3 regions of the Kitasatospora sp. NPDC101801 genome follow, and region 2 is predicted to be linked to each of the others. Evidence: riboswitches for the same ligand, from Rfam matches in the RefSeq annotation. Region 2 holds a riboswitch; each other region holds the start of a gene.
The links. A riboswitch is a leader RNA that binds a small molecule or an ion and turns the genes downstream of it on or off. The one in region 2 is predicted to bind cobalamin.

Region 1: it holds a riboswitch for cobalamin, as region 2 does, so the genes downstream of both, ACIRPK_RS09850 (FecCD family ABC transporter permease) here and ACIRPK_RS11390 (cobalamin biosynthesis protein) in region 2, are expected to answer to the same signal.
Region 3: it holds a riboswitch for cobalamin, as region 2 does, so the genes downstream of both, metE (5-methyltetrahydropteroyltriglutamate--homocysteine S-methyltransferase) here and ACIRPK_RS11390 (cobalamin biosynthesis protein) in region 2, are expected to answer to the same signal.

What each region holds. Positions count from the first base shown of each region.
Region 1 is NZ_JBIWML010000005.1:138,689-140,941, forward strand. It holds gene ACIRPK_RS09845 (ABC transporter ATP-binding protein) at 1-77, opposite strand, end outside; gene ACIRPK_RS09850 (FecCD family ABC transporter permease) at 103-1,182, opposite strand; cobalamin riboswitch at 1,307-1,428, opposite strand; partial or broken gene ACIRPK_RS09855 (short-chain dehydrogenase) at 1,519-1,617, shown strand; gene ACIRPK_RS09860 (hypothetical protein) at 1,710-2,253, shown strand, end outside.
Region 2 is NZ_JBIWML010000006.1:206,979-209,231, reverse strand. It holds gene ACIRPK_RS11395 (YidB family protein) at 143-550, opposite strand; cobalamin riboswitch at 694-856, shown strand; gene ACIRPK_RS11390 (cobalamin biosynthesis protein) at 957-1,898, shown strand; gene ACIRPK_RS11385 (cobyric acid synthase) at 1,895-2,253, shown strand, end outside.
Region 3 is NZ_JBIWML010000019.1:4,218-6,470, forward strand. It holds gene metE (5-methyltetrahydropteroyltriglutamate--homocysteine S-methyltransferase) at 1-850, opposite strand, end outside; cobalamin riboswitch at 1,009-1,160, opposite strand; gene ACIRPK_RS21055 (phosphatase PAP2 family protein) at 1,428-2,102, shown strand; gene ACIRPK_RS21060 (BlaI/MecI/CopY family transcriptional regulator) at 2,135-2,253, shown strand, end outside.

The sequences.
Region 1 (2,253 bases), on a different contig from region 2:
GCGGCCCGTACGGTGACCTCGTGCACCAGCCTGGTCCCGGCCAGCTCGACCGAGACCTCCTCGATGTCGACCCGCATCAGCGTCCCCTCCCCCGGGCGGCCATCAGCGGCCGCCGAAGCTGTAGCTGCGCCGCCGCATCAGCAGCAGGAAGCACGGCACCCCGAGCACGGCGGTGACCACCCCGACCGGCAGTTCGGCCGGGGCCAGCAGCAGCCGGGAGACGATGTCCACCCAGACCAGCAGCACCGCGCCGAGCAGCGGAGCCACCGTCAGCACCCGCCGGTGGTCGGCCCCGACCAGCATCCGGGCCAGGTGCGGGACCATCAGCCCGACGAAGCCGATCGCTCCGCTGACCGCGACCACCGTGCCGGTGACGGCGGCGGTGACCACGAACAGCGCCCGGCGCAGCCGGGCGGCGTCCACGCCGAGCGCGGCGGCGGTCTCGTCGCCCATCGCCAGCACGTCCAACTGCCCGGCCGAGTACCGCAGGTAGCCGAAACCGGCCAGCACGGTGCCGGCCGCGATCGGGACGGCGGCCCAGGTGGCGCCGCCCAGGCTGCCGAGCAGCCACATCATCGCCGTCCGGGCCGCCTCGCCGCGTTCGGCGGAGAACACCATCAGCGAGGTGACGGCGGAGAACCCGTACGCGAGCGCGGTGCCGGTGAGCACCAGGCGCAGCGGGGTGAGGCCCTCGGCGGTCCTGGCCACCGCGTAGACCAGCACCATGGCGGCCAGCGCGGAGGCGAACGCGGAGGCGGAGAGCGCCCAGACGCCGAGCGAGGCGAACGCGCCGAGCAGCAGGACGGCGTTGGCGCCGACGGCCGCACCGGAGGAGATCCCGAGCACGAACGGGTCGGCGAGCGCGTTCCGCACCATGGCCTGGACGGCGACGCCGGTCACCGACAGCCCGGCCCCGACCACGGCCGCCAGCACCGTCCTGGGCAGCCGGATCTCCCACACGATGGTGTAGCCGGCCAGTTGGTCGGCGCTGATCCGACCACCCGTCAGACCGGCCCGCAGGTACTCCACCACCGCTCCCCAGCCGATCCCGGACGAGCCCAGCGCGACGCCGCAGACCAGCGAGACCAGCAGGGCGACGGCCAGCCCGGCGGCCAGCACCGGGGTCCGGGCGGGCGGGTGGGCGGCGGCCTTCGGCGTCGGTGCGGCTACGGCGGTGCTCACGGCTGCCTTCGGTCGGGCCGCGGGCGTACGGGACGACGCGCCGGGGCCGCCCGGTCGGCGCGGACCTCGGGTCCGAGCGGGCGTGCCGTGCCGCATCCCCTCGCAGTCCGCGGCGAGTTGTCGGGAGGTCAGCGCCGCCGAGGGCGATCGGGCTCACGGACCCTCAGGGGCCCGTCCACCGTTGCGGGTCAGCGCCGGACTTCCACCGGACTTTCCCCTCGGGACGCTCTCGCAGCATAACAACACCGCCCGCCCCGGTAAGGGTCCAACAGCTGTGGTGCCCGGCACACCCGCGCGCTCCCGCCGACCCGGTCGAGCGGGCGCACCCGCTACCGGGTCTCCTCCTTCTACGACCTGGACGGCAGCCGGCCCGACGCCTGGCGCTGCCTGGTCGAGGTCCAGGACCCGGACCTGCCCGCCGACCCGTCCGGCTAGCGCTGACGGTCCGTCATCGGCACACCGTCCGGCGGCGACTGCCTCCTCGGCACCCCTTCCGGCAGCGTGCACGGATCGCCATGCTGGGCACCATGAGCGAAGCCGAGGACGGCGGCGTCTTCCGCTGGGAGACCTACCGAAGCAAGTACGAGGGGCAGTCCGACCGGGGCGACTACGTAGTCGTCACCGTGGGACACGTGCTGACCGTCGGGGCGGTGGCGGTCGCCGCGCCCTGGGCGGCCCTGGTGCTGGGCGGGATCCTCGCGACGTTCTGGGGCGTGCTGCTGGTGCCGCCTTGGCTGCGCGAGCGGAGGGCCGTCGAGTGGGCCGAGATCCGGCCGGGGCCCCCGCCGGTGCTCGTGCTGGTGCGGGTCGACGGCCGGGAGAGCAGCCACCCCCTCGACTCGGTCGGCCGGCTACAGCTGATCCGTACCGGGCACCGGTCCATGGACAATCCCGACGGCGGCCAGCGGGTGCTCGAACTGCAGGTGGGCGGCAAGGTCCACCGCACCCGGGCCGCGTTCGACCATCCGGAGCACGACCCGGGCCTGCTGGCGGCGGAACTGCGCCGGGCCTGCCCCGGTGCCGTCGTGGCGGAGTACGCGGACCGGAGGACGTGGGTGTCGGACAGCGAGT
Region 2 (2,253 bases):
CGGCGTCGCAGTTCCCCGAGCCCCTGACTCTTCCGAAGCACCTGCCAAAAGGTCGGCGGCGCCCATGCGGCGGAGCCGCACAACAGCACAGCTCCGAGCCCCTGGTGGTGCACCACGTGCGCCCGCGCGGCGGAGCGGGGCGTCAGTTCTGCTTGCCGAAGAGCTCGTCGAGGGTGGCCGGGGTGGGGACTTCGCCGGTGGGGGTGAGCTGGTCGACGGCGGTGGGGAGCTGGGCGGCGAGGCGTTGGGTGAGTTCGTCGCGGGAGAGGCCGGACTGCTGGGCCAGGGCGTCCAGTTCGCGGTCGGGCAGGGCGGCGGCGAGCTCCGCGCCGGAGACCGGGTGGTTGTCACCGGTGCCGACCCAGGACTGGGCCTGGGAGCCGAGGCCGCCCTGGGTGAGCTGTTGGAGCAGTGCGCCGAGACCGCCAGCCGCCCCCTGGCCGCTGCCGAGTGCGCCGAGCAGCAGGGCGAGCAGGTTCCCCCCGCCGCCGGCGGCACCGCCGCCCGTGCCGCCGAGCAGACCCCCGAGAAGCTTGCCGAGATCGGTCATGACCGTCCTCCAGTCCGGTCGCGGACCCACGCCGCGCCAGGGCCAGCTTCACCCGCCCGGGAGCGCCCCGCGCGGTGGGGCGAACAGACGTGTGACCAAGCCCTCCGCACCCTTTGTTGACTGCCGGTCCGGCCACGTGATGGGATCTTTCAGCCAAACGGAGGCAAACAGAGGAAGCCGGTGCGAGTCCGGCGCGGTCCCGCCACTGTCACCGGGGAGCACCCTCGACCCATGGTCACGACGGCCCGCCGATGCGGCTGTTGGAAGGCCCGGGGGTGTGTCCGACCCGGAAGCCAGGAGACTCTCGCCCCCGGTACGTCGATCCAGGGCGCGGACCCTGAGTGAGGACACGCACGCCCATGCCGGCAGCCCTGAACCGAGCCGACCCGCCCCCGTCGTGCGCCGACTGACCCCCGCGCTCCCCTTCCTGCTCGGGTCCGTCGCCGGGTACCTGGCCGACGCGAGGTTCGCCGATCCCCGGCGGGGTCACCCCGTCGCCGTCTTCGGCTCCGCCGCGTCCCGGCTCGAGGGCCGGCTCTGGCGTGACCACCGGGCGGCCGGGGCCGCGTACACCGCCGCCTGTGTGGGCACCGTCGCGGCCGGGGCGGTGCTCGCCGAACGGGCCCTGCGCCGGGCGCCGCTGGCCCGGGCCGGCCTGGCGGCCGCCGCGACCTGGACGGTGCTGGGCGGCACCTCGCTGACCCGGGAGGCCCGCACCATCGGCCGCTCGCTCCGGGCGGACGATCTCGCGGCCGCCCGGGAGCGGCTGCCGCACCTGTGCGGCCGGGACCCGAGCGCGCTGGACGGGCCCGCGATCGCCCGGGCCGTGGTGGAGTCGGTCGCCGAGAACACCGCCGACGCCGTGGTGAACGCGCTCACCTGGGGCGCGCTGGCCGGTACGCCGGGCCTGCTCGCGTTCCGGGCCGTCAACACCCTGGACGCGATGGTCGGGCACCGTTCCCCGCGCCACCTGCGGTTCGGCTGGGCGTCGGCCCGGCTGGACGACCTGGCGGGCTGGCCGGGGGCCCGGCTGACCGCGCTGCTCACGGTGGCGGCGGCCCCCGAGCCTGCCACCGCCTGGCGGGTCTGGCGCCGTGACGGCTCGTCACACCCGAGCCCGAACGCGGGGCAGGCCGAGTCGGCCTTCGCCGGGGCGCTCGGGGTCCGGCTGGGTGGCACCCTGCGGTACGGGGAGCGGGTCGAGCACCGGCCGGTGCTCGGCGGCGAGCTGCGGCCGGTGACGGTCGACGACATCGAACGGGCCTGCACGCTGTCCCGGCGGGTCGGAGTCCTGGCACTGGCGGTCACCGTGACCGGCCGGGCCCTGTACGCGTGGAGGAAGTCGTGAGCGGTTCGCTGCTGGTCGCCGGAACGACCTCGGACGCGGGCAAGAGCGTGGTCACCGCGGGCATCTGCCGCTGGCTGGCCCGACAGGGCGTCAGGGTCGCGCCGTTCAAGGCGCAGAACATGTCGCTGAACTCCTTCGTCACCGCCGACGGCGCCGAGATCGGCCGGGCGCAGGCGATGCAGGCGCAGGCCGCCCGGGTGGAGCCGGAGGCGGCGATGAACCCGGTGCTGCTCAAGCCCGGTGCGGACGGCCGCAGTCAGGTGGTGCTGCTCGGCCGGGCGATCGCCGAGGTCGGCGCGCTGGACTACCGCGAGCGCAAGCCGGTGCTGCTGGAGCGGGCCCTGGAGTGCCTGGC
Region 3 (2,253 bases), on a different contig from region 2:
GTTCGGCCAGGTTGGCGGCGGCCGGGCCGGTGAAGTCCAGCCCGACGCCCTCGACCGGGGACCTGGCCAGCACCTTGAGCGCCTCACCGGCCCGGTCGAAGTAGCTGGCCACCAGCAGCTTCGGACGCTCCGTCAGGGCGCCCAGCTCGCGGTAGACCCGGGCGGCGGCGCCCAGTTCGGCGGGGGTGCGGTCCTGCACCAGCGCGGGTTCGTCCAGCTGGACCCAGTCGGCCCCGGCGGTCCACAGCTCGGCGAGCAGTTCGGCGTAGACCGGCAGCAGCCGGTCGAGCAGGGTGATCGGCCGGAAGTCCGCGGCCACGCCCGGGGCGGGCTTGGCGAGCAGCAGGTAGGTGAACGGCCCGACCAGGACCGGTCGCGCGCGGTGCCCGAGCACGACGGCCTCGCGCAGCTCGGTGACCGCCTTGGCGGGGTTCGCCACGAAGACCGTTTCCGGGCCCAACTCGGGCACCAGGTAGTGGTAGTTGGTGTCGAACCACTTGGTCATCTCCAGCGGCGCGACGTCCTGGGTGCCACGGGCCATGGCGAAGTAGCCGGCCAGCGGGTCGGCGTCCACGGCGGCCCGGTGGCGGGGCGGGACCGCGCCGACCGCGACGGTCGCGTCGAGCATGTGGTCGTACAACGAGAAGTCCCCGGTGGGCACTTCGGTGACACCGGCCTCGGTGAGCCGCCGCCAGGTGTCGCGGCGCAGGCCGGCGGTGGTGGCGTGCAGGGCGTCGGCGTCGACGCGGCCGGCCCAGTAGCTCTCGACCGCCTTCTTCAGTTCCCGGTTCGGGCCCTGCCTCGGGTAGCCGTACACGGTGGCCTGCGGAGCGGTGGAACGCGTGGTCACGGAACTCTCCTTCGCGAGTCGCGCTGCGATCCCGGGAGAGCACGAGGACGTGCAGGTACGGCCGCGCGGACGCGGCACCATGATGTGCCCGCCCGCTCCGCCGACCCGCCCACGAGGTCACCGAGATCACCGCGTGCGGGGTGCACGCGGGCAGTGGCAGGTCTTCGGACTCGCGGGCACACCGACCTCGGAAGGCCGACACCTACTGGCCGTCGCTTCCCGGACCCCGGCGGGGCCCAGTGCATGTGACGGCGGTCGTTCCCACTCACCGCTGCGGGGCAGTCCCGGATTCCCACCGGGTTCCCTCTTACGACGCGCCTGCCTGGCTGGCAGGGCGAACCGACTGCAAGCCCCAGCCTAGGCCCACCGGAGCGGCTCCGGACGCCGTTGTCCGAATGATCGACGGCATACCGTTGCGGGTCGGCTCCGGATCCGGTCCTGATCGCCACCGGGTGCCCGGCTGACGGGTGGTCAGCCAGGTTGGGGTCTACAGTGATGTAGACGGACGCGGAGCCGTCCCCGACGAGAGGCGCCGACCCATGCCCGATCCAGCCGGACCGTCGCCCGTGCGTGCCGGATGACGCGGCGAGCTGTGCTGATCGGGGTGCCGCTGCTGCTGTTCGCCCTGCTCAGTACGGTGTTGGTGCTGCACGGCCGGGGTCCGTACCCGGTGGAATCGGAGCTGCACTCCTGGCTGCTGACGCACCGTCCGGCCTGGGCGGTGCGGACGGTCGGCCTCGTGACGGACCTGGGGACCGGGGCCCCGCCCTACCTGGCGGCCGTCGCGGCGGGTCTCCGCTGGGCCCACTGCGCCGGGCGCAGCGTCGTACGGGTCTGTGCGCCGGTGCTGGCGCTGGCGGTCGGGCAGGTGATCCGCACCGGGCTGATGCTGGCGGTCGGGCGGAGCCGGCCGCCGGTGGCGGACTGGGCCACCTCGGCGAGCGGCTACTCCTACCCCTCCGGGCACACCTTCACCGCCGCCGTCGCCGCCGGGCTGCTCGCCTGGGCCCTGCTGCGCGTGGCCCGGCGGCCGTGGGTCACCCCCGCCGTGGTCGCGCTGGGCGCGGCGGGGGTGGCGGTCGGCCTGAGCCGGGTCTACCTCGGCGTGCACTGGGCCTTCGACGTGCTCGGCGGCTGGCTGCTCGCGGCGCTCTGGCTGGCGCTGGTGCTGCCCCTGCTCGCCCGGCTCGACCTGGCGGCGGGAGCGCCGGGGGTGACCGAACTACAATCCCGGAGCAGTGGTCTACGGTGATGTAGACGAACCGGGTGGAAGGCGAGGTCCCCGTGGCAGAGGCGATACGCCGCCAGGCCGGCGAGCTGGAGGACGCGGTGCTCGGCGCACTGTGGGCCGCCGGTCGCCCGCTCACCGAGCCCGAGGTCCGCGGCGCCCTGCCGGGTGACCC